2 regions of the Comamonas sp. 23 genome follow, and region 2 is predicted to be linked to the other one. Evidence: predicted binding sites of a transcription regulator. Region 2 holds the regulator's gene; the other holds the start of a gene.
What was found. Region 2 encodes LexA, which represses DNA repair genes until DNA is damaged. Its sites were predicted from a motif close to ACTGTATNNNNATACAGT; they were not measured.

Region 1 (15,818 bases), 1.8 Mb from region 2:
GTCGCAGCAGCGCATGGCCGAGTTCTGCCTGATGGCCACCTTGATGCTGCAAAAAAACATGCCGCGCGCGCTGGCCCAGCACCGCCAGCAGCAGTGGATCGAATTCAACCCGCCGCATGTGGCCAGCGAGCTGCGCGTGGGCATTCTGGGCCTGGGCACCCTGGGGGCTGCTGCCGCGCAGATGCTGCGCGCCGTGGGCTACCCGGTGCAGGGCTGGTCGCAAACGCGCAAGCAGATCGAGGGCGTGACCAGCTACTGCGGCCAGGAAGAGCAGGCCGCCTTTTTGCGCAGCAGCCAGGTGCTCATCTGCCTGCTGCCCGATACGCCTGCGACCCGGGGCATTCTCAATGCCCAGCTGTTTGCCCAGCTGCCCGCTGGCGCCCAGCTGGTCAATGCCGGCCGGGGCACGCAGCTCCACAGCGCCGACCTGGTGGCTGCGCTCGACAGCGGCCAGTTGGGCGGTGCGCTGCTGGATGTCACCGAGCCCGAGCCCTTGCCGGCCGACTCGCCGCTGTGGACACACCCGCGCGTCATCCTCACGCCCCACATCGCCGCCAGCGCCAGCCGCCGCGCCAAGGCGCGCCAGGTGGCCTTGTCGATGGCGCAGTGGCAGGCCGGGCAGGCGCTGGACAACTGCTTTGACCGGGTGCGCGGCTACTGATCAACCCGGGTACATGGGGCCGGCCAGGCAGCTGAAAGCCGGGCTGCTGCCAGGCCGCTACTGGCGCCATATCCGAGTGTTTTGCGATGCCAAGCCCTTGGCACCATCAGGGCCGCCCAATAGCCGCTAGGATGCGAGCCGCCCTCGTCTGCATCCCCTCCTCTCCATGTCCACCCCTTCCCCTGTGCCCAGCCAGCGCGCGACGCTGATTGGGCTTTCTGCCGTGCTCTGCTGGTCTGCACTGGTGAGCCTGTTCCGCAGCGTTGCCGAACACCTGGGGGCGATAGGCGGGGCCGCCTGCGTGTTCTCGCTCAGCGCCTTCTTGGTGACCTGGCGCTTTGGCCTGCCGCGCGCCGCGCAGCTCAAGGCCATGCACCCGGCCTATGTGCTGGGCTGCGGCCTGCTGTTTGTGCTCAATGAAATTGCCTTCTCGCTGTCCCTGGGCTGGGCCAGCCACCGGGGCCAGACGCTGGAGCTGGGCATGATCAACTACCTCTGGCCCAGCCTGACCTTGGTGATGGCCACGGTGCTGGGGCTGCAGCGCTTTCGCGCCGGCCTGGTGCCGGGGGTGCTGCTGTCGATGGCCGGCATTGTGCTGGTGGTCAAGGGCGACAACGCGCTGTCGCTGGCCAGCCTCTGGGCCAATGTGCAAAGCAACCCGCTGGCCTATGCGTTGGCGCTGTGCGCGGCCTGCCTCTGGCCCTGCTATTCGGTGGTGTCCAAGCGCTACACCCAGGGCGCCAATGCGCTGCCGGCCTTTCTCTGGGCCGTGGCCGCCGTGCTGTGGATCAAGTACGCACTCAGCCCCGAACCACCGCTGCGCTTTACCCTGCCCGCGCTGCTGCAGCTGGGCCTGCTCAGCGGCTTGACCGCCCTGGGCTACAGCTGCTGGGACCATGGCCTGCGCGCGGGCAACCTCACGGTGATGGCCGTGGGCTCTTACTTCACCCCCGTGCTGTCGGCCCTGGTCGGTACCGTCTGGCTGCAGGTGCAGCCGTCCTGGAGCTTTTGGCAAGGGGTGCTGCTGGTGACGCTGGGATCGTTGGTCTGCTGGTGGTACACCCGCAGCCCCACCTTGGCCGATGGAAAAAAGCTGGCCGGATAAAGGGGTGGCTGCCGCATGCATGCCGGTTTGGTATACACATACAAACACCTAGTCGTCGCCCGCTGGCCAAACGCGCCCGGCGCACTATAGTGGGCGGGTTGACCGCGTTTTTTCCGAGCTGCCCATGGACTACTCCCGCCCCAACCATATCCCCACTGCCGCCGAGCAAGAGGCCGACAAGCGCCTGGAGCTGCGTGGCCTGATCGCATTTGCCGTGCTCACCGTGGTGGCCACCATTGCTGCCGCACTGGTCTTTGGCAGCCATATCGCCTAAGCGCTAATCGCCCCAAGCCACACTGCGCCAACCTGCCGGGCGCCACTGAATGGCAGCCAGGTAGCAGCTCGATGCTGGCTACCAGGCCTGCAGAGCTGTGCTTTTCCGGCTAGGATGCAAGGCTGCTTTTCACAGCTGTCCCTGCATCCAGCCGCGCTCCCATGTCTTCCTCCCCGACGCCCTCTTCCCAGGCCGCTTCGCAACGCGCCACCTTGATTGGCCTGTCGGCCGTGCTGTGCTGGTCCACGTCGGTGGGCCTGTTTCGCAGCGTGGCCGAGCACCTGGGGCCCATTGGCGGGGCGGCGGCGGTGTTTACCTTGGGGGCCCTGCTGGTCACGCTGCGTTTTGGCCGCCCGCGCCCGGCGCAGCTGCGCGCCATGCACCCGGTCTACCTCTGGGGCTGCGGCCTGCTGTTTGTGCTCTACGAGATCGCGCTGTCGCTGTCGCTGGGCTTTGCCAGCAACCGGGGCCAGACGCTGGAGCTGGGCATGATCAACTACCTGTGGCCGAGCCTGACCATTGTGCTGGCCACCGTTTTTGGGCTGCAGCGCTTTCGTGCGGGCTTGGTGCCCGGGGTCTTGCTGGCCATGGCCGGCATCGTGCTGGTGCTCAAGGGCGACAGCGCGCTGTCCATCGCCAGCCTCTGGGCCAATGTGCAAAGCAACCCGCTCGCCTATGGCCTGGCGTTCTCGGCCGCCTGGCTCTGGCCCTGCTACTCGGTCATCGCCAAGCGCTATGCGCATGGCGCCAATGCGCTGCCCACCTTTCTCTGGGGCGTGGGCGCGGTGCTCTGGGTCAAGTACGCGCTCAGCGATGAGCCGGCGCTGCACCTGTCGCTGCCGGCCATCATGCAGCTGTGCATGCTCAGCGGCCTCACCGCGCTGGGCTACAGCTGCTGGGACCATGGCCTGCGCGCGGGCAACCTCACGGTGATGGCCGTGGGCTCGTACTTCACGCCCGTGCTGTCGGCGCTGGTAGGCACCGTCTGGCTGCAGGTGCAGCCGTCGTGGAGCTTTTGGCAGGGGGTGATGCTGGTGACCGCCGGCTCGCTGATCTGCTGGTGGTGTACCCGCAGCACATAAGCAGCACAGGGCTGACTGCTCAGCCTTTGCGCGCCGCTTCCAGCGCGGCAATGTCAATCTTGGTCATGCCCATCATCGCCTCGAACACGCGCTTGGCCGCAGCGCGGTCGGGGTCGGACATGGCCGCAGTCAGCATGCGGGGCGTGATTTGCCAGGAGATGCCCCAGTGGTCCTTGCACCAGCCACAGGCACTTTCCTGCCCGCCATGGCCAACGATGGCGTTCCACAGGCGGTCGGTCTCGGCCTGGTCGTCCGTGGCGATCTGGAAGGAAAAGGACTCATTGTGCTGAAAATGCGGCCCGCCGTTGAGCCCAATGCAGGCAATGCCCGCCACGTTGAACTCCACCACCAGTACATCGCCCTGCCGGCCATCGGGGTAGTCCCCCGGCGCGCGGTGCACGGCGCCCACAGAGCTGTCCGGAAAAGTCCGGGCATAGAACTGCGCGGCATCGAGCGCATCCCCCTGGTACCAGAGGCATACGGTATTTTTTGCGGTCATCGTCGGTCTCCTGTTTGCACAGACGACTAGCCTAGCGGCTCGCAGCCCGCCTGCAAGTAGGACAGCGCTGCACAGCAAGGACGCCGCCGCACTGCGGGCGACGAGGCCTCAGGCGCCGCTGCGCCTTTTCTCGCGCAGCATGAACAGGTACAGACCCTCGACTTTCTCGCGCGCCCAGGGCGTCTTGCGCAAAAAGCGCAGGCTGGAGTTGATGCTCGGGTCCAGGCAAAAACAACGCACCGGGATGCGCTCACCCAGCTCTTCCCAGCCAAAGTACGCGACCAGCTCGTTCAGGATGTGCTCCAGGGTCAGGCCATGGAGGGGGTTGTTGGGCTGTTCGGCGGTGCTCATGGCCGCCATTGTCGCCCAGCCGGGGCACGGGCCGCGTGGCTGGGGCTTTGCGGGCCGCACATCTGCGCAGCCCGGCGGGGCACTCTTCAGCCGCTAATCGTCATCTCCGCCGCGCAGCACCTGGCGCACCACATCCCCACCAAACCCCCGGCTGGCCAGAAAGCGCATCTGCTTGGCCCGCTCCTGCGGGCTCTCGGGCGGCGCGCCAAAACGGCGTTGCCAGACCTCGCGGGCGCGCTGCAGCTCGGTGCTGCGCAGGCGCTCGCGGGCATCGGCGATCAGCAGGGCATCCACGCCTTTGTGGCGCAGCTCCTGCAGCACGCGGCTGGCGCCATAGCGGGCGGCCTTGGTGTGGATCACGCTGTCGACCACGCGCTGGGCGCTGATGAAGCCCTTGGCTTCGAGCTCGTCGAGGATGGCTGCCAGGTCCTCGCCCTCTTGCACATGGGGGCCGAGCTTGGCCAGCAGCTCGGCACGCGAATGCTCGCGCTGCGCCAGATAGCGCAGCGCCCGGCCCTTGAGGGAGAGTTTGCTGAAAGACATCGGTTCAAATTGCTATAAAACAAATAGCTGCTTGCGCACAGGTTCTGTGCACAAGCAGCTATTCTCAGCGCTGTGGCTAGGCGGCTATCAGCCTTCGGTGCCGGTCGCTACCGGGCCGTCCACCACGCCGTCTTCGGCGGGGCGCAGGCTGATGTTCAGGCTCTCGCGCACCTTGTTCTCGATCTCGATGGCGAGGTCGGAGTTCTCACGCAAGAACTCGCGCGAGTTGTCACGGCCCTGGCCGATCTTCTCGCCGTTGTAGGCGTACCAGGCACCGCTTTTCTCGATAATGCGGGCATTGACGCCCATGTCCAGAATTTCGCCTTCGCGCGAGATGCCTTCGCCAAACAGAATGTCGAACTCGGCCGTCTTGAACGGGGGCGATACCTTGTTCTTGACCACCTTGACCTTGGTTTCGTTGCCGATGGCCTCGTCACCACGCTTGATGGTGCCGGTGCGGCGGATATCGAGGCGCACCGAGGCGTAGAACTTCAGTGCATTACCGCCGGTGGTGGTCTCGGGGCTGCCGAACATCACGCCGATCTTCATGCGGATCTGGTTGATGAAGATGACCATGCAGTTGGTCTTCTTGATCGTGGCGGTGAGCTTGCGCAGTGCCTGGCTCATCAGGCGGGCCTGCAGACCGGGCAGCTGGTCACCCATTTCGCCTTCGATTTCCGCCTTGGGGGTCAGGGCCGCGACCGAGTCGACAACGATCAGGTCCACCGCGCCGGAGCGCACCAGGCTGTCCACAATCTCCAGCGCCTGCTCACCGGTGTCGGGCTGGCTGATCAGGATATCGCCCAGGTTCACGCCCAGCTTTTGGGCATAGCTGGTGTCCAGCGCATGCTCGGCATCGATGAAGGCGCAGGTGCCGCCCAGCTTTTGCATCTCGGCAATCACCTGCAGGGTCAAGGTGGTCTTGCCCGAGGATTCAGGGCCGTAGATCTCGATGACCCGGCCGCGTGGCAGGCCGCCAACGCCCAGCGCAATGTCCAGACCCAGCGAGCCGGTCGACACCACCTGGATGTCCGACACCGCTTCGCCTTCGCCCAGCTTCATGATGGTGCCCTTGCCGAACTGCTTTTCGATCTGGGCCAGGGCGGCGGCCAGGGCCTTGGCTTTTTCGCTGTTGGCTTCGGGTTTGGTGGCGGGTGCGTTCATGGATTTCTCCTTGCGTTTGATGGTCATGTCGTCGATCTGGAGATCCAGCTGTTTGCATATACAGCCTGGATGCTTGAACAGTAGTTTATGGGATGGGTATATTTTATAGAAGCATTTTTTTAGTCAGTTTAGTTGACTATATGCACAATAGCGACTTCGCCCTTTTTCAGCCTTTTTAGGCTGCTCGCCATGCCCATTCTTCTGCCCCATTTGCCCGATGACAGCTGGCGCCTGACCCATATGGGCCGCCTGCTGGGCCACGCGATGCGCCGTTTTGATGCCCGTGTGCTGCAGTTGATGGCCCAGGACGAGGCCGTGCCGCTGGCGCTGTCGCACCTGGCCGAACGCGACCAGGTGAGCGCCGCCCATGTCCACATCACCCGCCACCTGTCGCTGGCCGGCGACCGCCTGGTGGACCTGGCGGCGCGCGCGGGCATGAGCAAGCAGGCCATGGCCCAGCTGGTGGACCAGTGCGAAGCCTGGAACCTGGTGACCCGCGAGCGCGACCCGCGCGATGCCCGCGCCCGCATCGTGCGTTTTACCGAGACCGGCCTGCTGTGGCTGCAGGCGTTTGAGCGGGCCGTCACCCAGGCGGAGGCGGAGTTCCGCGCCGAGGTCGGCGAGCAGGTCGCCACCGTGGTACAGCTGGGGCTGGAGGTCTATGGGGCCGACAGCTGAGCGGTTGCGCTTTGCCGCGTTCAGCGGCGCTTGCGCTCGAATTTGTAGAACAGGTTGGGCTCGGAGACGATGTAGATGTTGCCGCTGTGGTCCATCGCCAGGCCTTCGGGCTGCGGCACCCGCTCGGCCAGCCCCGCCATATCGGCCCACAGCGGCATCACGCTGAGCAGGTCACCGGCTCGGCTGTATTCGTACAGCACCGACGATTCCTCCCCCAGCAGCAGCAGGTTGCCGCTGCGCGGATCGACCTCGATGGCGGCCAGATCGGTGCTGGGCATGTCGTCCACCGCCGGCACCTCCCAGGTCGAGACTTTCATATCGACCAGGCCCGGCTTGAGCTTGGACAGCGGCGCATCCATCACCAGCACCTGCATCGGCCATTTCTCGGTCACGGCCAGCAGCTGCTGGCGCTTGGCATCCCAGCCCAGGCCTTCAAGCGCAAAATTCTTGATGGCGATGTCATTGAGCTGCACATAGGGACTGTGGTCGAGCGATACCTCGGTCACCCCCTTGCCAAACTGCACCCAGTAGATGCGGTTGCTGCGCTCGTCGGCAATCGCAAACCAGTCGCCCTGGATATGGGCGATGCCTTCGGTATCTCTGGCGCCATGCAGCGGCGCCAGCCGCAGCAAGCGGCCATCGGTGCTCAGCTCGGCAATCTGGGGCGGGCGGTTGGTCACCGCAAACAAGGTCTGGGTCTCGGGGTTGAAGGCCAGGCCTGAGAGGTTGTCGGCAATGCCGCTGACCACCTTGGCATCGATGCTGGCCCGGTAGTGCGGCAGGTTGGCAGGCGGTGCCGAGCGCGGTGCAGACTGCAGCGCATCGGTCTGCCCCGGCATGGCAATGACGTGGTGCCACTGCAGGTACAGGGCGGTCAGCACCAGCAGGGCCGTCACCGCGACCAAGCGGCGCTGCCGCTGCGACGCCTGCCATCTGACCTGTACCTTGGACCCTGGTTTCATCACCACCTGCTGCAATCTCCCCCCACCAGCCACAGGCCGGGTGCCCGCGTGTTCTGGTCAAGACGAGGCGCTATCCTACGTGAGGCCTGCCCCGGTTTGATGACGGCCCGGCCGGATTTACGTCTTTGCAACAAAAAAGCAGGAGGCCAGCGCGGCGCACCACGGCCTCGCGGCTCACCCGCTTTGATCTATGCTTAGGTAGCCAGCCAGGCCATGGACTCGCCTAGAATCATTGGCACCATCCACATCACGACGACAACACCGATAGGAGACTGCATGCGAATACTGATTGCCGAAGACGACCAGGTGCTGGCCGATGGCCTGCTGCGCAGTCTCCGCAACTCCGGCGCCGTGGTCGACCATGTCTCCAATGGCACCGAGGCTGATGCCGCCCTGATGGCCAACAATGCTTTTGATCTGCTGATTCTGGACCTGGGCCTGCCGCGCATGCATGGGCTCGAAGTGCTCAAAAAGCTGCGCGCCCGGGGCTCGGCCATTCCGGTGCTGATTCTCACCGCCGCCGAGAGCGTGGACGACCGGGTCCAAGGCCTTGACCTGGGCGCCGATGACTACATGGCCAAACCCTTTGCGCTGTCCGAGCTCGAAGCCCGTGTGCGGGCGCTCACGCGCCGGGGCGTGGGCATGAGCACCAGCCTGATCCAGCATGGGCCGCTGGCCTACGACCAGGCCGGGCGTGTGGCCACGTTCGACGGCCGCATGCTCGAGCTCTCGGCCCGAGAGCTGGGCCTGCTGGAGGTGCTGCTGCAGCGCTCGGGGCGGCTGGTCAGCAAGGACCAGCTGGTCGAGCGCCTGTGCGAATGGGGCGAGGAGGTCAGCACCAATGCGATCGAGGTCTATATCCACCGCCTGCGCAAGAAGATAGAAAAGGGCCCCATCCGCATTGCCACCGTGCGTGGCCTGGGTTATTGCCTGGAGAAGATCCAGCCACCGGCCCCGCACTGACCTCCACCCTCCGGCCACAGCGGGGCGATGGCCGCCCCCGGCCCCATTCACGCAAGGACAGCCTTGGCCCTGTTTCGCAGCGAGCAGCGATCTTTGTTCGGAGAGATCCTTGACTGGATGCTCACGCCGCTGCTGCTTTTGTGGCCCGTATCGCTGGCATTGACCTGGCTGGTGGCCCAGGACCTGGCCAACAAGCCCTTTGACCGCGCGCTCGAATACAACGCCCATGCGCTGGCGCAGCTGGTGGGGGTGCAAGGCGGCAAAACCTATTTCAACCTGCCGCTGCCGGCCAGCGAGATCCTGCGCGCCGACGATGCCGACAAGGTGTACTACCAGGTGACCACCCCGTCGGGCATGTTTCTCGCGGGCGAATCGGCCCTGCCCATGCCCGCCAAGGACCTGGAGCGCAGCGTCGGCATGGTCCAGCTGCGCGATGGCGAGCTGCGCGGCGTGGATGTGCGCATCGCCTGGATCTGGGTGCAGCTGTCGCTGCCCGAGCCCAACCTGGCGCTGATCCAGGTTGCCGAGACGCGCGAGAAGCGCAGCGTGCTGGCCACCGAAATCATCAAGGGCGTCATGCTGCCGCAGTTCGTCATCCTGCCGCTGGCGGTGCTGCTGGTCTGGTTGGCGCTGGCGCGCGGCATCAAGCCCCTGCACCTGCTCGAAGAGCGCATCCGCGCGCGCAAGTCCGAAGACCTCTCGCCGATCCAGCACAAGGATGTGCCGCTCGAAGTGGTGCCACTGGTCGACTCGGTCAATGGCTTGCTAGAGCGCCTCAACGATTCACTGGCCACGCAGAAGCGCTTCCTCGCCGATGCTGCGCACCAGCTCAAAACCCCGCTGGCGGGCCTGCGCATGCAGGCCGAGATGGCCCAGCGCGCCGATGCCAAGGAAGACGACCTCAAGCTGTCCTTGCAGCAGATCGGGCGCTCGAGCATTCGCGCCACGCACACCGTCAACCAGTTGCTGTCGCTGGCGCGCGCCGAAGGGCCCAGCGCGCTGCTGCAGCGCACGCCCTGCAACCTGGCCGAGATTGTGCTCGACGCCATGCATGACGGCATTGACCGGGCCCTGGCCAAGCATATCGACATGGGCTATGACGGCATGCAGGTCGAGGACCGCGAAGTCTGGGTCAACGGCAATGCCACCTTGCTGGGCGAGCTGGTGCGCAACCTGCTGGACAACGCGATCAACTACACACCCTCCAGCGCCAGCGCGCCGGGCGTCATCAATGTTCGCCTGATGGCCGACCCCTTTGGCCATGTGATCGTGCTGCAGGTGGAGAACTCGGGCCCCGGCATTCCCGAAGAAGAGCGCGAGCGTATTTTTCAGCCCTTCTACCGCGTGCTGGGCAGCGAGGTCGATGGCTCGGGTCTGGGCCTGCCCATCGTGCAGGAAATCGCCCGCCAGCATGGCGCCACCGTGGGCCTGGAAGACGCGCACCCGCGCCAGGCCCAGCGCGGCGTGGTGTTCAGCGTGTGCTTTCCAACCACGCTGGCGCCGCAGCTGTCCAGCTGAACGGCCCTGCCATCAGGAGCAGCTGCGCAGCTCCTTGCCGTCCATCACATGCCAGCTCTGCACGCGCTTCTTGGTGGCCGCATCCATCTTGGGCCAGCGCACGGTGTAGCTCACGGCCTCGGGGCGCTCGACCACCACCTTGGCGCCGCTCACGCCTTTTTTGCCCATGGACGCCAGATGGCGCTCGGCCGCCTCTTCGCTGGAGAAGCGCCCCAGCGAGATGCCCGGCTCCAGGCTGGCGATGCGGGCGCGGTCGGTGCTGATGTCGAGCGCGCGCAGCTCGTCGCGGCGCGTGTCCAGCGCCTCCTGGCTGCTGAACTTGCCGACATAGACCATCCAGCGGCCGGCGCTGGTGCTGCTGTCCAGGCGCCAGCTGCCTTCTGGCAGCTTGGCCAGCTGCAGGCGCAGCGCGTCGACCTGCTTGGCGTCAAAGTTGCCGGCCACCAGGCATTCTTTTTTCTCGGGCTTCTCCGGTTTCTCTGCCGGCTTGTCGGCGGGCTTGTCCGTTGTCTTGGCTGCGAGCTTGTCGGCTTCTGCAGCCGTTTTGTCTGCGGTGTCGGTGGCCGGCTCAGCCACCGCAACGGCAGCGGGCTCGGATGCGGAAGCAGGTGCGGGTGCGGCCACCGGGGCTGGCGCCGGGGCGGTCTCTGCCGGCGCCGTGCGGGGCTGCTCCTGGGCCTGCTTGGCTTCCTGCGGCGTCAGAATGCGCAGCGCTTCGGGCTTGACCTGCTGCTGCACCCGCTCGGGCTCGGAGGGGTCTTCCGGGCCCCAGCCCAGGCTGCGCAGCATGCCTTGCGAGAAGGCGTAGTAGCCGGCATTGGCCAGTAGCAGCAGCACGATGGCAAAACGAATCATCTCCGCTCCTGTCTGATAGTTCTCTGATCCTGCGGCGCGCTCAGGCCGCGCCCGCCTGGGGCCGCACGCTGACTTCCGAGCTGGTCACATCGACGACGCCGGCGGCGGTCTGCACGCGCAAGGCGCCATCGGCGGCCACGCCCAGCGCCAGGCCAGCGGTGCCATCGCTCAGACCGACCTCGCGGCCGGCGAGCGCATCGCGCGCCGCATAGGCCGCCTGCAGCGGCGCAAAGCCCTGCTGCGCAAAGGCCTGGATGGCGGCCACCAGCGGCGGCACCACGGCCTGCAGCGCCTGGGGTGCATCCCAGCGGCCGTCCAGCATCTGCAGGCTGCCGGGAATCGTCGACAGGCCCTCGGCCAGCGGGGCCCGCACATTGATGCCGATGCCGATCACCACATAGCGCTCGGTCTGCTGCTGGCCATCACCCGCATGCGTGCGGGCCGAGACAAAGCTGGCGGTCTCGACCAGAATGCCGGCGAGCTTGTGGTCGCCGGTCAGCCACAGGTCATTGGGCCATTTGAGGCCAATGGTGGGGGTGCTGGAGCCGGCCTCGGGCAGCTGGGGCTGCAGGCTTTGCGCCACCGACACGCCGACGGCCAGCGACAGGCCCGACCAGTCGGCTGGCGCCAGCGGCAGGCCCAGCGACATCAGCAGCGAATCACCGGCCTCGCTGCGCCAGGGCTTGCCCATGCGCCCGCGCCCTGCCGTCTGCTGCTCGGCCACCAGCAAGATGGGTTCCTGCCGGCCCGCGCGGGCGCGGCGCATCAGCTCGGTATTGGTCGAGTCAATGCTGGGCAGCACCTCGATCGTGAAGCCCGGCAACTGCGGCTCCACCGCCTCCCAGATCGCTTCAGCGGGCCAGCGAATCGGCGTGTTCTGCGCCTCGCTCATGCGCCCGCCTTGGCGGCCTTGGCGCCCTGGGTCTTCTTGTCGGCTCTGGCCTTCTTATCGCTCTTTTTCTTGTCCTTGGCCTTGTCCTTTTCCTTGCTCAGGGCCTTGTCTGCGGCCTTGGCCTTGTGCTTTTCCACTTTGGCAGGCTTGGCGGGCTTCGCCGCATCGGCATATGCTGCCTTGGCCTTGCGCTTCTTGGGCAGCACCGGCTCGGGCAAATCCGAGGCGGGCACCTTGGGCTTCCAGCCGCGCTTGGGCGCCAGCATCGTGCCCCGGCATTCGGCCGCGCCACAGTGGCAGGCATAGTCGGCCTTGAGCTTGGCGGTGTAGCGCTCTTCGATGATCAGGCCGTAGTCATAACCCAGCTCCTCGCCAGCGCTGATGTTGCGCAGCGCGCTGATGAAGATGCGGTCATCGGCCTCTTCGGCAAAGCAGTTGGGCTCGCAGCTGTGGTTGATCCAGCGGGCCGAGTTGCCGCCATCGCCTCCGTCGATGACGCGGTCGCCATCGATCTGGAAAAAGAAGGTGTGGTTGGGGTGGTCGGGGTCATGCGGGTGGCGGCGCTGGCTTTCTTCGTAGCTGATGACCTTGCCCGCATATTCGACAATGACTTCGCCTTCTGCGATATCCTGCAACGCAAAAACTCCCCTGCCGTGCACGCCCGAACGCCGTACCTGGATACGACGACCTGTTGAAAAATGGGGAACATGGTTCGGCATGGGATTTTTTCTGCTACTTTAAAAATAAGCACATGCGCATGTGCGCACACGTACACATGCAGGCGCCCGCGCACATGCGCGTAAAGCGTGCATTGTAAGAGCGTGCTCAGAGAGCCAGCAACCCACAGTGTTGGCAGACCCCAGTTTGATGAGAGTGAACCCATGTCCAAGACCCTGGTCATTGCAGAAAAGCCGTCCGTTGCACAAGACATTGTTCGTGCACTGACGCCGGTGGCAGGCCAATTTGCCAAACACGACGACTACTTTGAAGCCGAGACCTTCATCGTGACGAGCGCGGTGGGTCACCTTGTGGAGATCCAGGCCCCCGAAGAATTCGATGTCAAACGCGGTAAGTGGAGCTTTGCCCATCTGCCGGTGATCCCGCCCTACTTTGAATTGAAGCCGGTCGACAAGACCAAGACGCGCCTGAACGCCGTCGTCAAGCTGGCCAAGCGCAAGGATGTCACCGCGCTGATCAACGCCTGTGACGCGGGCCGCGAAGGTGAGCTGATCTTCCGCCTGATCGAGCAATACGCCGGTGGCGCCAAGGGCGGCCTGGGCAAGCCGATCCAGCGCCTGTGGCTGCAGTCGATGACGCCCCAAGCCATCCGTGACGGCTTTAACAAGCTGCGCTCCGATAACCAGATGCTGGGCCTGGCCGATGCCGCCCGCAGCCGCTCCGAAGCCGACTGGCTGGTGGGCATCAACGGCACGCGGGCGATGACCGCGTTCAACTCGCGCGATGGCGGCTTCTTCCTGACCACCGTGGGCCGTGTGCAGACCCCCACCCTGTCGCTGGTCGTCGAGCGCGAGGAAAAGATCCGCAAGTTCGTCAGCCGCAACTACTGGGAAATCCACGGCGAGTTCAACGCCCAGGCGGGCGCCTACCCGGGCAAGTGGTTCAACCCGGCCTGGAAGAAAAGCGACGACGCCGAGGCGCGCGCCGACCGCGTCTGGAGCCAGCAGGAGGCGCAGGCGATTGCCGAGGCCGTGCGCGGCAAGCCCGCCACGGTGACCGAAGAGTCCAAGCCCACCACCCAGGCATCGCCCCTGCTGTTTGACCTGACCAGCCTGCAGCGCGAGGCCAACAGCAAGTTCGGCTTCTCGGCCAAGACCACCTTGGCGCTGGCCCAGGCGCTGTACGAGCGCCACAAGGCACTGACCTACCCGCGTACCGATTCGCGCGCGCTGCCCGAGGACTACCTGCCCGTCGCGCGCCAAACCTTCGAGATGCTGGCCCACAGCAATATGCAGCAGCTCGCGCCGTTTGCGCAGCAGGCCATTGGCGCCAACTACATCCGTGCCAACAAGCGCATTTTTGACAACAGCAAGGTCTCGGACCACTTTGCCATCATCCCGACCACGCAGGCGCCCGGTGCCTTGAGCGAGGCCGAACACAAGCTCTACACCTTGGTGGTGCGCCGCTTCATGGCAGTGTTCTTCCCCAGCGCCGAGCACCAGGTCACCACGCGCGTCAGCCAAATTGACGACCACCACTTCAAGACCGAAGGCAAGGTGCTGGTCAAGCCCGGTTGGCTGGCCATCTACGGCAAGGAAGCGGCCCACGAAGTGGAAGACGCCAAGGAAGGCGACAAGGGCCAGAACCTGGTGCCGGTGCAGCCCGGCGAGAAGCCCACGGCCGACCCGGTCGAGCCCAAGGGCCTCAAGACCAAGCCGCCCGCCCGCTACTCGGAAGCGACCCTGCTGGGCGCGATGGAGAGCGCCGGCAAGCAGATCGACGACGACGAGCTGCGCGAAGCCATGCAGGAAAAGGGCCTGGGCACGCCTGCGACGCGCGCGGCCATCATCGAAGGCCTGCTGACCGAAAAATACATGCTGCGCGAAGGCCGCGAGCTGATCCCCACGGCCAAGGCCTTCCAGCTGATGACCTTGCTGCGCGGGCTGCAGGTCGAAGAGCTCTCGCGTGCCGACCTGACCGGTGAGTGGGAGTACAAGCTCGCGCAGATGGAAAAAGGCCAGCTCTCGCGCGAAGCCTTCATGGCCGAGATCCAGGCCATGACCGAGCGCCTGGTGAAAAAGGCCAAGGAATACGACCGCGACACCATCCCCGGCGACTACGCCACCCTGTCCGCGCCCTGCCCCAACTGTGGCGGCGTGGTCAAGGAAAACTACCGCCGCTATGCCTGCACGGGCGTAGGCGGCACTGGCGACGGCTGCGGCTTCTCGTTCACCAAATCGCCCGCCGGCCGCACCTTCGAGACCGCCGAGGCCGACCAGCTGCTGCGCGATCGCAAGATCGGCCCGCTCGATGGCTTCCGCTCCAAGGCCGGCTGGCCCTTTGCCGCCGAAGTGGCCATCGTGCGCGACGAGGACAACAACAACTACAAGTTCGAGTTCCTGTTCGAGGACAACAAGTCCGACGAGGAATCGGGCGAGCTGGTGGACTTTGGCAGCCAGAACACCCTGGGCGCCTGCCCCAAGTGCGGCGCGCCCGTGTTCGAGCATGGCGCCAACTATGTCTGCAGCAAGGCCGTACCCACGGCCCAGCAACCCACGCCCAGCTGCGACTTCAAGAGCGGCCAGATCATCTTGCAGCAGCCCATCGAGCGCGACCAGATGGCCAAGCTGCTGGCCACCGGCAAGACCGACCTGCTCGACAAGTTCGTCTCCAACCGCACGCGACGCAGCTTCAAGGCCTTCCTGGCCTGGGACAAGGAAGCCGGCAAGGTGAACTTCGAGTTCGAGCCGCGCGACAGCAAGTTCCCGCCGCGCAAGGGCGCAGCCGCCAAGACCGCAACCAAGACGGCCAGCAAGACCGCTGCCAAAGCGACCAAGACGGCGGCCAAAACCGCTACCAAGACCGCCTCCAAGACGGCCACCAAATCCGCCGCCAAAACGCCGCGCAAGGTTGCCGCCACGCTGACCCCGAGCCCGGCGCTCGCCGCCGTGATTGGCAGCGAGGCCACCTCGCGCCCCGAAGTCATCAAAAAGCTCTGGGACTACATCAAGGCAAACGGCCTGCAGGACGCCAAGGACAAACGCGCGATCAATGCCGACGCCAAACTGCAGCCGCTGTTTGGCAAGGACCAGATCAGCATGTTCGAGATCGCCGGCATTGTTGGCAAGCATGTGAGCTGAGCGCCGGGATGCAGCACCACCGCGCAGCCCACCGTGCCTGCCCGTAGCGCTGAGCATGGCCAAGGGTGAGCCGCTGCAGCTGCTGGCCCTGGCTGCAGGCATCTATCTGCTGCTGGAGGCCAGCTTTCATGGCGTGGCCTGGCTGCTCGCGCGCATCATTGACCGCGAGGCGCGGCGCCGAGGCCAGCTGACCGAGCCCAGCCGGGCGCACTGGCAGGCCATCTTCTACCGCTTGTTTGCGGTATTGGCGGTGCTGATGCTGAGCCATTGGTTCAGCCTGGGCTTGAACGGACCGCATGCGCCGCGCTGGCAGCAGTGGCTGCTGGGCGCCGTCATCATCGCCACCGTGCTGTCGGTGGTGATGGTCAGCGATGCCGCCATCATCCAGAAGCTCAAGAAGGACAGCCAGCCGCATTTCAGCAATATGCAGGAGATGGGGCTGCTCTACATCCT
Region 2 (15,818 bases):
GCGCAAAACGGGAAGAGAACAACATACAACAACCAGCCAAGAAGCAAATGAGACTGATTATCAATCATGCATTTGCACGGCTCGGAAAACTGGCGCAAATCAGGGGCTTTGCCAGAGGGAAGTGTTGCCTGTAGCTGACAGACTGGGCACTGGCGCCAATGCACCGCCCTGCCCCCAAAAAGCAAAGGCCGGATACGGTGCAGCGCACCATCCGGCCTTTTTTCTGATCAGGTGTACCCGGCGATCACGCAGGGCAGCCGCTATCAGGCGAAATTGCTTTCCGCAAACTTCCAGTTCACCAGCTTGTCGAAGAAGGTTTCAACAAACTTCGGACGGGCATTGCGGTAGTCGATGTAGTAAGCATGTTCCCACACGTCGACGGTCAGCAGTGCCTTGTCGTCAGTGGTCAGCGGGGTGCCAGCAGCGCCGGTATTGACGATGTCCACCGAGCCATCGGGCTTCTTGACCAGCCAGGTCCAGCCCGAGCCGAAGTTGCCCACGGCCGAGGCCTGGAACGCCTTCTTGAACTCGGCGTAGCTGCCCCACTTCTTGTTGATGGCATCGGCCAGCGCGCCGCTTGGCTCAGCGCCGCCGCCGGGGGTCATGCAGTTCCAGAAGAAGGTGTGGTTCCAGATTTGAGCGGCCTGGTTGTAGATACCACCGGTCGCCTTCTTGATCACGGCTTCCAGCTCCAGGTTCTCGAACTCGGTGCCCTTTTGCAGCTCGTTGAGCTTGTCCACGTAGGCCTTGTGGTGCTTGCCGTGGTGGTATTCCAGCGTTTCCTGGCTGTAGGCAGGGGCCAGGGCATCAATCGCATAGGGCAGTGGTGGCAGAGTGCGTTCCATCGTGGTTTCCTCGTGGTTGGTATGGTTTCAAAGCCGGGCCAGGCGGTGTTGGCAAACACCGGCCAGCCCGCAGCCTCAGTCGTCGATTGTAAAAAGGAAAATCGACCCGTTGATGAATACGGGTTCAGCCCATTTACTATGACGACGATAGCATGCAAGCCAGGCAGCACGGCGTCAGAAAGCGCCGCCAATTGCCATCACGCGGCCTGGCAGCCGCAGTGGCGCAAGCGCGCGTCCGCCCCCAGGCCTGCGCAGTGGCACCTTGGCGCAGCGCTAGACCAGCAAGCGCTGGGTCGCCACCACATCGACACTGCCATCGGCCAGCTCGGCATGCAGGGCCTTGCCCGGTGTCGCCTGCGTTACCGAACTCACTACCTGGCCTTGCATGTCGGTCAGCAAGGCATAGCCCCGCGACAGCACCTGGCGCGGGTTGAGCAGCTCCAGCCGCGCATGCAATTGCGCCAGGCGCTGCTCACTGCGCTCCAGATGGCGCGCCGCGCCAGAGGGGAATACGCTGGCCAGGTGCTGCACGCGCTTGTCCTGGCCATGCAACTGGCTTTGTGCAGCGCTTTGCAGGCGGCGGCCAAGCCGGTCCAGCATCTGCTGCTGGCCGTGCACCAAGGATGACGGCCTGCCAATCTGGCGCGCTGCCATGTCCAGGCGCTGCTGCTGGCGGTCCAGATGGCGCTCGACGCCATCGACCAGGCGCTGCTCCGCCAGTTGCAGCGCGCCCAGCCAGACATCGCGCGGCTGGCAGACCAGCTCGGCAGCGGCCGTGGGCGTGGGCGCGCGCAGATCGGCGCAGAAATCGGCGATCGTGAAGTCGGTCTCATGCCCCACGCCACTCACCAGCGGCACCGGGCTTTGCACTACGGTGCGGGCCAGTTGCTCGTCGTTGAAGGCCCAGAGGTCCTCCAGCGAGCCACCGCCGCGCACCAGCAAGATGGTGTCGATGGGCACCGCCGGCGCGTCAATACTCAGGCGGGCGTCATAGGCGATCTGGGCCTCGGCCAGGCGGTAGAGCTTTTGCAGCGCCGCCACCATCGATGGCGCCGCCTGCGCGCCCTGCACCAGCGCTGGCACCAGCACCACCGGCAGCTGCGGCACGCGGCGGCGCAAAGCGGTCACCACATCGTGCAGCGCCGCCGCGCCCAGCGAGGTGACGATGCCGATGCCGCGCGGCATCAGCGGCAGTTGCCGCTTGCGCTCGCTGTCAAACAGGCCCTCGGACTCCAGTTGCGCCTTGAGGCGCAGGAACTGCTCGAACAACGCCCCCTGCCCGGCACGGCGCATGCCTTCCACAATCAGCTGGAGATCGCCGCGCTGCTCATACACCCCCAGCTTGCCCACCACCTCGACCAGCTCGCCGTCGCGCGGGTTGAAGTCCAGCGCCTGCGCGGAGCGGCGAAACATCGCGCAGCGCACCTGGCCGTTGGCATCCTTGAGGTTGAAGTAGCAGTGGCCGCTGGCCGCGCGCGAAAAACCGCTGAGCTCCCCGCGCACCTCCACCGGGTTGAAGCGTGCCGCCAGCGCATCGGCCACCGCCCGGCACAGCGCGCCCACCTCCCAGATGCGGGGGCTGGGGCTGGGGGTGGCGTTGGCAGCGGCAGTGGGCGGGTAGTGTGTGGTGTCCATAAAAATGGCCGGCTTGGCGGCAGGCTCGGCGCGGCAGAAATCAGGAGAGGTGAGTGTTGGTTGCGCCGCAACGCGGCATGCAGCAGACATGGTAGCGGCTGGGACTTGCGCCAGGGATCCAGCGGGCTGGCCATCCTTCGCCAGATGCAGCGGTTCCGTTATCGGAAGGGGCTGCCAATTAGCTGCCAACGCAACCACTGGCAGCGGCATTTTTCCCGTCACAGCAACGACATAGAGGCCAGGGAAGGCTCAAAAGCCGCCTTTTCCCACACCTCCAACGCGCAGTAGTCCACAAGAGAGCGGCTCTGTGACAGCGTCATGCATACGTCATACTCTGTAGCACAAAATATTGAACCTACGTACAAGCTTTTGATTTTTCAATATTTTTATCAGCTTATTTTTTAAGCAATCTAAGAAAAACCCCGTAAATTGGGCAATTTTTCCGGCTGATGACACATTACCCACAAAGTTATCCACATTTTTTGTGGATGACTGGGCCTTTCCGGCATCCTGGGACTGTGGGTTCGACGCAGCGCCAGCGCCGATTTTAGGCGGACCGGCAGTGGCCTTGGGCCATAATGGCCGCTGAAAAAAGAAAGAGCGGAGAGAGAATCTTGTTTTCCATCATCCAAGCAGCAGGCTGGCCCATCTGGCCCTTGATTGCCTGCTCCATCCTGGCCCTGGCATTGATCGTTGAGCGCTTTGTGGCTTTGAAAGCGGACAAAGTCGCCCCAGCCAACCTGCTGCAGGAAGCCATGTCCGTCTCAGCCAATGGGGTGCCCAGCGCCGAAGTGGTGAACCAGCTCGGCCAGAACTCGTCGCTGGGCGAGGTGCTGGCCAGCGGACTGCGCACCATCACCTTGGAGCCCCGCATCTCGGAGGCCGACCTGCGCGCCACGCTGGAGAGCACCGGCCGCCGCGAAGCCCAAAAGCTCGAAAAGTACCTCACCGCCCTCGCCACCATCGCATCGGCCGCGCCGTTGCTGGGCCTCTTGGGCACGGTGATCGGCATGATCGAGATCTTCGGCTCGCAAAGCGGTGGCGGCAACAACCCCAGCATGCTGGCCCACGGTATCTCGATTGCGCTGTACAACACCGCTTTCGGTCTGATGGTGGCCATCCCGGCCCTCATTTTCTGGCGCTACTTCCGCAGCCGGGTCGATGGCTATCTGCTCACCCTGGAGCTGTCGGCCGAGCAGTTTCTGCGCCACCTGAACAAGCTGCGCCGCAGCTGATCGCCGGGCAGGAGCCAGCATGAACTTTCGCCCCCGCACCACGACAGAGCCCGAGATCAACCTGATCCCGTTCATTGATGTGCTGCTGGTCGTGCTCATCTTCCTGATGCTCTCGACCACCTACAGCAAATTCACCGAGCTGCAGCTGACCTTGCCGACCGCCAATGCCGAGCAATTGCGCGACCGGCCCAAAGAGATCATCGTCTCCGTCGCTTCCGATGGGCGCTATGCCGTGGGCAAGGTCGCGCTGGAAGGCAAGACCGTGGCCGATATGGCCGAAGCACTGCGCAATGCCGCCACCGCTGGCAAGGACAGCGTGATCATCATCAGCGCCGATGCGCTGGCGCCGCACCAGTCCGTGGTCTCGGTGATGGAAGCCGCCCGCCGCGTTGGCCTGCAGCAGATCACCTTTGCCACCCAGACGGCGGCACGCTAAACCCCAGGCACTGCGCCTGGGCAGTGCTAGCATGCAGCCTGCATGACCGTCCCGCCTCCCCCTCCATCCACGCCTGCCGCGCCCCCCAGTGCCACGCGCCCCCGCTCGGCACGCATCACCGATGCCTGGCAGCGCAAAGGCCTGCTGGCCATCGCGCTGCTGCCGCTGTCCTGGTGCTATGCAGCGCTGGGCGCGCTGCGCCGCGCCCTCTACCGCACCGGTCTGTGCAAGGCCTACTGCGCGCCGGTGCCCGTGGTGGTGGTGGGCAATGTGATCGCCGGGGGCGCGGGCAAGACGCCTGTGACCCTGCACCTGGTGCAGGCCTTGCAGGCCCAGGGCTGGCGGCCAGCGGTTATCTCGCGCGGCTATGGGCGCGACAACAGCAAAAATCCCAACGCGATAGCCGTCACCCCCGGCAGCGACCCGCGCCTGGTGGGCGATGAGCCCTTGCTGATCGCCCAGCGCAGTGGCGTGCCGGTGTATGTGGCTGCGCTGCGGGCCACGGCCGCCCAGGCGGCCCTGCAGGCGCACCCCGATGTCGATGTGCTGGTCTGCGACGATGGCCTGCAGCACCTGGCACTGGCCCGCGATGTGGAGATTGCCGTCTTCAACGCCCAAGGCATTGGCAATGGCTGGCAACTGCCGGCCGGGCCACTGCGCGAGCCCTGGCCCAGGCGGCTGGACATTGCGCTCTACGCCGGCCCAGCGCCCCAGCAGCTGGCAGCCACTGGTGCAGCGGCCTGGCCGCTGCAGCGCAGCCTGGCCTGCTATGCCGTTGGCCAGGATGGCCGCCACCATGCGCTTGCCGATCTGCGCGGCCGGCCAGTGCATGCGCTGGCCGCCATTGCCTATCCGCAGGAGTTTTTTGCGATGCTGCAAGCCCAGGGCCTGCAGCTGGCCCGCAGCGATGCACTGCCCGACCATGCCCCGCTGGACGACCCGGCCTGGCTGGCAAGCCTCGGAATCGCCGCGACCAGCGCACCTACAATAGGTGCACCCGATGCACCCGTGCTGCTGTGCACCGAAAAGGATGCGCACAAGCTCTGGCGCATTGCCCCCCATGCACTGGCTGTGCCGCTGGAGGTCGCCATCGACCCGGCCTTTGGCCAGCATGCCGATGCACTGCTGCGCCAGCACCAGCCCGCATCGCCCCCTGTTAAGAAAGACTGATTGCTGCTATGGACCCGAAACTGCTCGAACTGCTGGTTTGCCCCGTCACCAAAGGCCCCCTGCGCTATGACCGCGAGCGCCAGGAACTGGTCTCGCGCAGCGCGCGCCTGGCCTACCCGGTGCGCGATGGCATGCCCATCATGCTCGAAGGCGAAGCGCGCCCGCTCAGCGACGAAGAAATCGACGCTTTAGCTGCGGCAGATTAAGGTTTGATGAAGTTGCGGCCCCACCGGGGCCGGCATGGCCGTCCGCACAGGCAAACCCCAATAGCGGTTTTGTAAAAAAAAGACACAATTTGCTGAAATTTTAGGCACAGCGCCTCCGGGCAGGCCTTGTGGATTGCATCCATTTTTTTCAGCACATTGCCATGCATACCCTGATTCTCAAGAAAACCGACAAAGGCATGGAGGCGCTGCGCGCCCGGGATCCCTCGTTGCCGCACCGCATGCGACCGGCCTTCATCATGTTTGATGGGCAAAAAAGCATTGAACAGGTGATGGCGCTGGCGCCCTCGGCAGGTGGACAGCTGCAGGTGCTCGAAGACATCAAGCAGCTGCTGCAGCAAGGCCTGCTGGAGCTTTTGCGCCCCAGCGACGCAGGCCAATTGCCCGCCAGCGCCAGTGCCATCATTGACAACCTGACCGACCCTGCGACCACGCCGCCACCCGCTGCTGCAGCCGCCCCAGTTGCCGCGCAGACCGCAGCCAGCAATGCAACTGCTGCCATCAGCAACCACAGCGAGCGCTATATCAAGGCCTATGCCGCTGCCAGCCAATTGGTCAGCGGCCTGGGGCTCAAAGGCTTTCGGCTGCAGCTGCAACTGGAAAAAGCCCAGGGCTACGACGGCCTGGTCGCCGTCCTGCCCAAGCTGCGCGAGGTGATCGACGCCAAGAAACTGCGCCCCATCGAGGCCATTCTGTTTGGCAGCAACGAGACCAATACGCCTGTCAAGCCTGCACCCTGAGCGCGGGCGCCGCAGCAGCGGCGACTGCCTGGGTAGGTGGCTTGTGGCTGTCGGGCCTGGTCGGCGGCGACTAGCTGGGCGCACCTGGCCGGCCGCACCTAGTCGGCTACACCTCGCTGGCAGCGCCTGGCCGGCCGCACCTCGCCGGCCGCACCTAGCCGGCCGCACCTCGCCGGCCACCCTCCTCGCTACAATTTAAGTTGGCTTCACTCTCCTCTCCTTTAGCACCATGGCATCCGCACCCGCGCCGTTTACTGTCTTGATTCCTTCGCGCATGGCCTCCTCGCGCCTGCCCAACAAGCCCCTGGTCGATATCGCCGGCCTGCCCATGGTGGTGCGCGTGGCCAGGCGCGCGCAGGAGAGCGCCGCCCAGCGCGTGGTGGTGGCTGCAGATGACGAGCGCATCATCGACGCCTGCAAAAAGCATGGTGTGCAAGCGGTGATGACCTCGCCCAAGCACCCCAGTGGCAGCGACCGCCTGGCCGAGGCCTGCAATGTGCTGCAATTGGGCGGCGATGACATCGTGGTCAATGTGCAAGGCGACGAGCCCTTGATCGCGCCGGCGCTGATCGATGCGGTCGCGGCGCTGCTCAGCGACCGGCCCGAGGCCAGCATGGGCACGGTCGCGCACCCGATTGCTGATCTGGAGTCGCTGCTCAGCCCCAATGTCGTCAAGGTGGTGCTCGATGCACAGGGCCTGGCCAGCTATTTTAGCCGCGCGCCCATCCCCTGGGGCCGTGATTTTGTGAATATGGCCTGGTGGAAGAACCCCGGCACCACCGGCACGCCCGGTTTTGCGCCGCTGCACCATATGGGCATCTACAGCTACCGCGCCCAGTTTTTGCATACTTTCCCTACGCTCAGCCAGGCCCCGACCGAGCAAATCGAGATGCTCGAGCAGCTGCGCGCGATCTGGCATGGCCACCGCATCGCCGTGCATGTGACGCGGCAGATCCCTGGCTCGGGCGTCGATACGCCCGAAGACCTGGTGCGCGTGCGCCAGCTGCTGGGCGCGGTGATGTAACCCGCGTGCCTGCCCTGCACCGCGACGGCCACCGATGCAAGCGCACCGTAAGCTAAAAGGCGCAGCATGCCTGTCTCGCGCAGCCGAGACACGGTATTGGTGCCAGTTCGCTGACAATCCCCTGATGCGTGATATGCTCAAGCCCAGTTTTTTTGTGTAAAAGCGGGCTTTAGTGCCCGCTTTTGCCGTGCAAGTTTTTTATTCTCCAAGGACCGTCATGAAATTAATTCTTTTGGGAGCACCCGGCGCCGGCAAAGGTACGCAAGCTGCCTTCATCTGCCAAAAATACGGTATTCCCCAGATTTCCACCGGCGACATGCTGCGTGCTGCCGTCAAGGCTGGCACGCCGCTGGGCTTGCAAGCCAAGGCCGTGATGGACGCCGGCCAGCTGGTCAGTGACGATCTGATCATCAATCTGGTCAAGGAACGTATCGCCCAGGCCGACTGCGCCAATGGCTTCCTGTTTGACGGCTTCCCCCGAACCATCCCCCAGGCCGACGCGATGAAGGCCGCCGGTGTCAAGCTCGACTATGTGCTGGAGATCGATGTGCCGTTTGAGGCCATCATCGAGCGCATGAGCGGCCGCCGCAGCCACCCCGCTTCCGGCCGTACCTACCACGTCAAGTTCAACCCGCCCAAGACCGAAGGCCTCGACGATGTGACCGGCGAGCCCCTGGTGCAGCGCGAAGACGACAAGGAAGAAACCGTCAAGAAGCGCCTGGATGTGTACAGCAACCAGACCCGCCCCTTGGTGGACTACTACGGCAGCTGGGCCGCACAAGACCCGGCCGCCGCCCCCAAGTACCGCGCCATCAGTGGCATGGGCTCGGTCGAAGAGATCACGCAGCGCGCCATTGCCGCACTGCAGGCCTGATAAGTCGCACAGACTTATCCGCACAGCCACTGTCTTGCGACAGTGGCTTTTTTAATGCCTGCTCATGCCATCAGCAGACCGGCATGTGGCGGCTGCTTTAGGCCTTGGCTTGGACCTGCGCCAGCGCCAGTTGCAAGCTGACCCGGCATTTGTAGGGCGTCAAGGCCACCGCCAAGTCCTTTTCCAAATCGGCCACCCCGGGCAGTACCGCATCGCTGATCACACCATCGCTGCAGCGGCTGCTGCGCCATACCGGCAGACCTTGCTGGCGTGCGCGCGCCATGGCCTCCAGCAGCACCTGATGCACGGTGCCATTGCCGGTGGTTGCCACCACCAGACCGTCGATGCCCTGGGCCTGCAGGGCGTCCACCAGCCCGGGGCGCATACCGGCATGGCTGGTCACGATCTCCACCCAGGGCCAGGGCTGGCTGGCGGGGGCAGGCAAGGCGGCCAGCCACTGGCTGCCGGTGTAGCCATCCGCTGCGCCTGGTGCCAGCGAGGCATAGCCCTGGCGCAGGCGCACGGTCACGCCATCCACCCAGCCCAGGGGCCCCTGCTCGCCCGATGAAAAGGCCAGCAAACGGTGCGGATGCACCTTTTGCAGCCAGCGCGCGCTGTGCAGCTCGCCGCCGCCCGTCACGGCCACGACCTCGCGCAGCAGCGGCTGGCCATCCGCAGCCAACGCCGCAGCGGCGGCCACGGCGTCCTTCAGGTTCTGCGGGCCATCGGGCATCAAGGCATTGGCCGGGCGCATGGCACAGGTCAGCACCACGGGCTTGGCCAGGCGCCCTAAAGCGCAATGCAGGAACCAGGCAGTCTCTTCGAGCGTATCGGTTCCGTGGGTGATAACAACAGCACGCACGGTCTCATCGTGCATGGCCGCATCGCAGCGCTTGAGCAGCGCATGCCAGACCTCGTCATTCATGTCCTTGCTATCAATTTGCGCTATCTGCACCGCATCCAGCGGGCCTGCCGCAGCTGTCTCAATACCGCTCACGCCCGCCAGCAAGGCCGCGATGGACAGCTGGGCCGCGCGGTATTGGCCGGGTTTCTCGGCGTCATCAGCCATGCCGGCAATGGTGCCGCCGGTGCCGATGATCAAAATTTTTGGCTGCAAGGCTTGCCTCCTGCAAAAAACTGGTTAAAAATACAGGTACTGGATTGATATACAGGTGTTGGGATGCACAGTGGCTTTGCTTCTGCCCGGCACCGCAGATCACACGGAGATCTTATGCGAGACCATCCCAAACTGACCGCGCGCCAACAAGAAATTCTGGACCTGATCCAGACCGCCATTTCGCGCACCGGCGCCCCGCCAACGCGCGCCGAGATTGCCAGCAAACTGGGCTTCAAATCGGCCAATTCGGCAGAAGACCATCTCAAGGCGCTGGCCCGCAAGGGCGTGATCGAGCTGGTCAGCGGCACCTCCCGGGGGATTCGCCTGCAAAGCGATACCGTGCGCTCTATCAACGCCGCACGTGGCACGCGCTTTTCGTCGCCGCTGGCAGGCGTGTCCAATGCCACGGCCGGCCTGGGCCGTGTGGTGCAAGAGCTCGCCCAGCTGGCCCTGCCGCTGATTGGCCGCGTCTCGGCCGGCTCGCCCATCCTGGCGCAAGAGCATGTCGACCAAACCTATACCGTGGAGGGCGGCCTGTTCCAGCAGCAGCCCGATTACCTGCTCAAGGTGCGCGGCATGTCGATGCGCGATGTCGGCATCATCGATGGCGATCTGCTGGCCGTCAAAGCCACGCGCGAGGCCCGCAACGGCCAGATCATCGTGGCGCGCCTGGGCGATGATGTCACCGTCAAGCGCCTCCAGCGCACCAAGGACGGCATTGAACTGCTGGCCGAAAACCCGGATTACCTGCCCATCATCGTGCAGCCCGGCGAGCCCTTTGAGATCGAAGGCATTGCCGTGGGCCTGATCCGCAACACGATGCTGAACTAGGCCTAGCGGCCCCCTCGGCCCTCCCTTTTCTGCGCAACCCCAGGTAGCGGGCGTTGTGGGCTCTTGGCCCACAGCCCTGGGGGATGCGCTCGCCCTGCGCAATCCTGCTGTTACCCGTATACCAAGGAGTCTCCTATGCTTGTAGCAGATGCATTGCGCGCGCTTGCGCCTTTTTCCCTCGTCGCCGGCCTGCCCTGGTTCCAGTCCATCCAGCGTGCCATTGTGCGCAGCAACCGCCGCCGCCCCGGCCATGGCGCCGCCAATGACGGCCAACTGGCCGCCCAGGTGCACTGCTTTGCCACCGCGTCCTCTGCCGCTGTACAGCGCGGCGCCGCCCAGCAGCTGAGCTTGCTCGATGGCCCGGTAGCTCAGTCCAGCGTGGATACGTCAGGCGCGGATACCTCCTGCATGGACACGCCCCGCGTTGACTCGCCTGCCGATGGTGCACCAGTGCAGCGCCCCATCGACCGCATCCGCCTGCCGCGCAAACCCGCTGCGCGCCGTCGCCTCTCAGCAGCTGCGCAGTCCCACACCCGCCCCTTCCTGTCGGTGCAGCGCTGCAGCGCCCAGGCCGCCAATGATGCGCCCATCAAGATGTACTGGGCCCAACCGGCCAGCCTGCACCGCCAAAAAGGTATGCGCTGGGCCATGTCGGGCAGCATGGCCGATATCTGTGCCGAGCTCGAGCGCCTGGAGCGGCTGGAACATCTGCACGCGGTCTAAGCCGCCGCCCAGGGCGGGGATCAAGTCTGGCCCCCAGCATGCGTTGAACGCCGCAAACAGGGCCAGACTAGCCGAAGGTTTGCGCATGGGGCTCAGCGTCCCCGGCGCGGCATCTTGCCGCAGGCAGACCCGATTGCCGCTAGGTGCGGCCGGCTAGGTGCGGCCGGCTAGGTGTGAACTGTCAAGAGGTTGTTTGCAGATTTGAGCCTGGCCATCGGGGTAATTCGACCAATGCCGCTGTGAGGCCTGTGCCAGTTGTAGTAATGCTGCCAGCGATGTAAGGCTTGTGTTCGCTCAGCTGAATTCTGGTATGTCCAACCATAGGCCCACTCGCGCAGCGCCGATTGGATGAATCGCTCGGCCTTGCCGTTGGTCTGTGGCCGGTACGGCCTGGTGAACTTGTGCTGCACGCCCAAGGCGTTGCAGGCCGCAGCGAACTCCCTTGAGCGGAATGCCGCACCGTTGTCGGTCAGCAGGCGTTTGATGCTCACTCCAAGCCCCGCGTAGTACGCCACGGCGTTGCGCAGAAAGGCGACGGCTTGCGGCGTTTTCTCGTCCGGATGCATAGCGGTAAAGGCAATGCGTGCGTGGTCGTCAATGGCCACGAACAGTGTCTCCCATCCCGCACCATCGACCGAATCGCGCCGATTGCCTGTGACGCGGTGGCTGGGCCGAACGATGCGCCCGAGCTTCTTGGTATCGATGTGCAGCATGTCTCCAGGCGCATCGTGCTCATAGCGAACCACGGGCTCGGACGGCTGCAGATCGCTGAGTCGAGACAGGCCCGCACGGGCCAATACCCGGCTCACGGTGGACGCCGAGACGCCTGCGTAGCTGGCAATGCGCGACTGCAGCATGCGGCGTTTGCGTAGCTCAACAATGAGTAAGGCCTTGGACTCGCAGATGGCTTTGGGAGAGCAAATGGGCCTGGAGGAAGCATCGGCCAGGGCTGCTTCGCCGCCCGAGAGGTAGCGGCCCAGCCACTTGCGAGCGGTCTGTGCGGTGACGCCTTGAAGGGCTCCGGCCTGAGAGGCATCCAGGCCTTGCAAGGTCATCTGTTTGACCATCTCCAGTCTCCGGGCAAAGGTAAGTCGGGCATGCTTATGAGTGTTCATCCGGTTGGCTGTCCTGAGTGGGTTGGGTGTTTGGCGACTTCCAGTCTCTCAAATCCAACCCGGATGAACACCGGATACAACCTATTGAACCTTCACAGCTAGGTGCGGCCGGCTAGGGGTGAGCAGCCAGGCAACAGCCTACCGGAGGGTTTCCAGAACGACGCTGAGATAGTCTGGGCAACATGCAAGACAGGTGCAACGGCAGTACAGACCTGCCCAGTCCAGCAGCACCCCTCCCTGCCGTCCAGGCCAGGCCTTGGTGGTGCAAGGCCCATGCGCTGGGCACCCCGCGCTGTCAGCCATCGCTCCCTGCTGCCCACTTGCACCAGCTACGCGTGCTGTCAGCGCGCAGCAGCGACCACCTCCAGCGCCTGCTGCTTGAAGGGCGCCAGCTGCTCCCGCAAGGTATCTCTTGCGCTATCCACCGCAGCGGCGACGGCATCGGGGCCAAATACCAGGCCTTGCAGCAATACAAAATGCACATTGCGGATGCCGATGGAGGCCAGCGCATAGCGCAAGTAAGGCGTCAGAAAATCTTCCTGCCGGGCCCGGGGGCCCGTGTGGAAGCCGCCCGAGCTCACCAACACCAAGGTGGGCCGGTCTTTCATCAGGCCGATCTTCCCTTCAGGCGTGGATGCAAAGCTGCGGTGGATGCGGATCACATGGTCCAGCCAGAGCTTGAGCGTGGCCGGCACCGCAAAGTTGTGCATGGGGGTCAGAATCATCAGCAGATCGCTGTCTTCCAACTCCTTGATCAGCGTTTCGGACCAGGCCAGCGCCGGTGCATCCGCGCTCGCATTGGCGGTGATCGCCAGCGCATAGTCGCGGCTGATCGGCGGTATCGGGGTGGCCACCAAGTCGCGCTCGCGCAGCGGCTGCTGCGCCAGGCCCAACTCGGCGAGCATATCGGCCGCCAGTTGGTAGCCATGGCTGGCCTGGCCATGGGGGCCACAGTTCAAGAGCAAGGTACGGGTCATCAGTCGTCCAATCGTTTGAAAATAATCACACCCCGGTGTCCAGCCAATGCCTGGGGCATCAAGCCGCACTGCATTTGCAGACCCAGGCCGCCAGCGTGGTCCGCCCCAGGCGAGCGGGTCCCGTGGGCAGCAAGCTGTCACCGTCCAGCAACGCCCCCCGATACAGAGCGTGGGCATCGCCCAGCACTTCCCGCGGGTCGCCGCGCAAGCGCAGGTACTGCTGCATCCAGTCGGCCATCGCCATCTTCTGGGGCCCGGCCACCTCCATGCAGCCATCCAACGGCTGCGCCAGCGCGGCATCGGCCACCAACATCGCCAGGTCCTCTGCGGCCATCGCCTGCATACGCGCTACGGGCATGGTCAGCGCCGTACCGGCAGGGCTGCCCTGTGCCAGCCGTGCCAGACTTTCGTACAGGGGTGCGGCACGCAGCACCGTATAAGGCGTGCTGCCTGCCTGGATCAGCTGCTCTCGCAGCGCCAGCGCCTGGTAGTAGCCGCTGTGCTGCAAGCGCTGCAACCCCAAGGCCGACAGCGCAATATGGTGCGCCACTGCTGCAGCGGCGATGGCGGCATTTAGCTGGCGGCATATGCTCGCCCAGCTCGCCAGCGCATCGGCCGTCTCCATCACAGGTGGCTCGCGCACATCAATCAGCACCTGGGCGCCATGCAGCGCAGCTGGCAGCCTGGGGTCCACATCCGCAACCACCGGGTAGCCCAGCTGCCGCAGATTGCTGACCACCTTCGCGCCCAGCAGCTTGCAGCCGCCCAGAACCAGGACTTTCATAGGCCGTCTTGCGCCACGCCGGGAGCTAGCTTCTTAAACCGGCATCTTGCGAAAGGCAATCGCAAAGCGGTTCCAGCTGTTGATCGAGGTGATCACGGCCGTCAGCTCCATCAGCTCGGCATCCGTGAAGTGGGGGCGCACGGCCTCCCAGACGGCATCGGGCACATGGTTGTGCGACACCAGGGTCAGCGCCTCGGTCCATTCCAGCGCAGCGCGTTCGCGGTCGCTGAAGAACGGCGTCTCACGCCAGGCGGCCACGGTGGCCAGGCGGCGGCTGGATTCGCCGGCCTTGACCGCATCGGTCACATGCATGTCCAGACAAAAGGCGCAGCCATTGATCTGCGAGGCGCGCAGGCGCACCAGTTCCTTGAGCAGAATGTCCAGGCTGCCCTTGGCAATCTGGTTTTCCACGCCCATCAGGGCCTTCATGATGGCGGGGTCGGCGGTGTAGAAGTCGAGTCGGGTTTGCATAGCTATCTCCATGGCTGGGTTGCGTCGGTGAATTCCGTTGCTGATAGGCAGTATGCAGTTGTCTTGGCCAAGCCAAAAGAGCCAAGAAATGCAAAAATGACTAGGCCATGATTTCTGACCCTCCCAATTCCCACCCTGTGCCAGCGCTGCAGCTGCACATCGACCGCAGCCTGCAGCTGCCCATGTACCTGCAGATCTGCCAGCGCTTCAAGACCGCCATTGCGCAAGGCCATCTGCGCGCCGGCGACCGGGTGCCTGCGTCGCGGGCGCTGTCCACCGAGCTGAACCTGGCGCGCGGCACCGTCGATCTGGCCTACCGCATCCTTGCCGACGAAGGCTACTTCCAGGGGCGCGGCGCGGCGGGCACCGTCATATCACCGAGCCTGCCCCCGGCTGCCACGGCCCCGGCGCCGCAAGCCATCGCCCAGCCACCGGCCGCCGATATCGTGGACCACGACGGCCTGCAGCCCCGCCCCTTGCAGCTGGGCCTGCCCGCGATCGATGCCTTTCCGCGCAAGGTCTGGAACCGGCTGGTCACCCACCGCCTGCGCAGCAGCGAGCCCTACCGCCTGGCCTACCCCAACCCGCAAGGCGATGAGGAGCTGCGCCAGCGCATTGCGGCCTACCTGGCGGTCTCGCGCGGCGTGACCTGCGTGCCCGAGCAGGTCTTTGTCACCACCGGCCTGCGCAACACCCTGGAGCTGAGCCTGCGCAGCCTGGCCAGCCCTGGCGATGCCTTCTGGTTTGAGGACCCGGGCTATATCCTGGCGCGGCCGTTTTTGCAAAATGCCGCCGTACAGATCGTGCCCGTGCCCGTCGATGCCCAGGGCCTGCAGGTGGATGCGGGCCGGCAGCTGAGCCCCTATGCGCGGTTTGCGATGGTGACGCCTTCGCACCAAAGCCCGCTGGGCGTGACTCTGTCGCTGGAGCGGCGCATGGCGCTGCTCGAATGGGCGAGCGAGGCGGGCAGCTGGATCATCGAAGACGACTACGACAGCGAGTTCCGCTACCAGGGCCGGCCCCTGCCCGCCCTCAAAAGCCTGGACCGGCAGGACCGCGTGATCTACGCCGGCACCTTCAGCAAGGTGATGTTTCCCGGCCTGCGCCTGGCCTACGCGGTGGTGCCGCTCGAGGTCGTGCCCCGCTTTCAGGCCGTCAGCTCCAACCTCAATGCCGGCTGCCCCTATCTGCTGCAGGCCAGCGTGGCCGACTTCATGGCCCAGGGCCACTTTGCCCGCCACCTCAAGAAGATGCGGCTCTTGTATGCCGAGCGCCGCGCAGTCGCACAGCGCAGTTTTCAGCAAGTGCTGGGCGATCGCCTGCGCATTGACTTGCAGCCCGGCGGTCTGCACTTGCTCGGCCAGATCCAGGACGGCGACAACGACAGCCTGGTGGCCCAGCGCGCCCGCGTACAGGGCCTGGCCACGCACCCGCTGTCGCGCTGGTATATCGACGCAGCCCCTCGCCAAGGCCTGCTGATGGGCTTTGCCAATATCACCAGCGAGGCGCAGGCCTTACAGCTGGCGGGCCAGATCCAACAAGCCTTCGGCTAGCGGAACGCGGACCAGGAAGACGGACTGCTTAGCCCTTAAACGCAGGCGTGCGCTTTTCCAAGAA

Region 1: a site for LexA is predicted at 5,727-5,744, ahead of recA (recombinase RecA). Genes of this name have one in related genera too.

The regions. Positions count from the first base shown of each region.
Region 1 is NZ_CP187127.1:4,878,707-4,894,524, forward strand. It holds gene ACPEE1_RS22005 (2-hydroxyacid dehydrogenase) at 1-661, shown strand, start outside; gene yddG (aromatic amino acid DMT transporter YddG) at 828-1,766, shown strand; gene ACPEE1_RS22015 (hypothetical protein) at 1,891-2,040, shown strand; gene yddG (aromatic amino acid DMT transporter YddG) at 2,202-3,122, shown strand; gene ACPEE1_RS22025 (VOC family protein) at 3,142-3,621, opposite strand; gene ACPEE1_RS22030 (VF530 family DNA-binding protein) at 3,730-3,981, opposite strand; gene recX (recombination regulator RecX) at 4,066-4,515, opposite strand; gene recA (recombinase RecA) at 4,603-5,679, opposite strand; gene ACPEE1_RS22045 (MarR family winged helix-turn-helix transcriptional regulator) at 5,869-6,357, shown strand; gene ACPEE1_RS22050 (SdiA-regulated domain-containing protein) at 6,378-7,319, opposite strand; gene ACPEE1_RS22055 (response regulator) at 7,596-8,282, shown strand; gene ACPEE1_RS22060 (sensor histidine kinase) at 8,346-9,800, shown strand; gene ACPEE1_RS22065 (SPOR domain-containing protein) at 9,813-10,655, opposite strand; gene ACPEE1_RS22070 (biotin--[acetyl-CoA-carboxylase] ligase) at 10,696-11,547, opposite strand; gene ACPEE1_RS22075 (SET domain-containing protein) at 11,544-12,182, opposite strand; gene ACPEE1_RS22080 (DNA topoisomerase III) at 12,429-15,365, shown strand; gene ACPEE1_RS22085 (hypothetical protein) at 15,421-15,818, shown strand, end outside.
Region 2 is NZ_CP187127.1:3,095,171-3,110,988, forward strand. It holds gene ACPEE1_RS13975 (TonB-dependent receptor) at 1-25, opposite strand, end outside; gene ACPEE1_RS13980 (superoxide dismutase) at 264-845, opposite strand; gene xseA (exodeoxyribonuclease VII large subunit) at 1,119-2,480, opposite strand; gene ACPEE1_RS13990 (MotA/TolQ/ExbB proton channel family protein) at 3,095-3,715, shown strand; gene ACPEE1_RS13995 (ExbD/TolR family protein) at 3,735-4,151, shown strand; gene lpxK (tetraacyldisaccharide 4'-kinase) at 4,194-5,321, shown strand; gene ACPEE1_RS14005 (Trm112 family protein) at 5,330-5,527, shown strand; gene ACPEE1_RS14010 (hypothetical protein) at 5,689-6,285, shown strand; gene kdsB (3-deoxy-manno-octulosonate cytidylyltransferase) at 6,515-7,309, shown strand; gene adk (adenylate kinase) at 7,527-8,183, shown strand; gene ACPEE1_RS14025 (asparaginase) at 8,281-9,300, opposite strand; gene lexA (transcriptional repressor LexA) at 9,415-10,131, shown strand; gene ACPEE1_RS14035 (hypothetical protein) at 10,267-10,854, shown strand; gene ACPEE1_RS14040 (IS481 family transposase) at 11,022-11,969, opposite strand; gene ACPEE1_RS14045 (FMN-dependent NADH-azoreductase) at 12,311-12,946, opposite strand; gene ACPEE1_RS14050 (SDR family oxidoreductase) at 13,005-13,730, opposite strand; gene ACPEE1_RS14055 (carboxymuconolactone decarboxylase family protein) at 13,764-14,201, opposite strand; gene ACPEE1_RS14060 (PLP-dependent aminotransferase family protein) at 14,309-15,754, shown strand; gene ACPEE1_RS14065 (crotonase/enoyl-CoA hydratase family protein) at 15,783-15,818, opposite strand, start outside.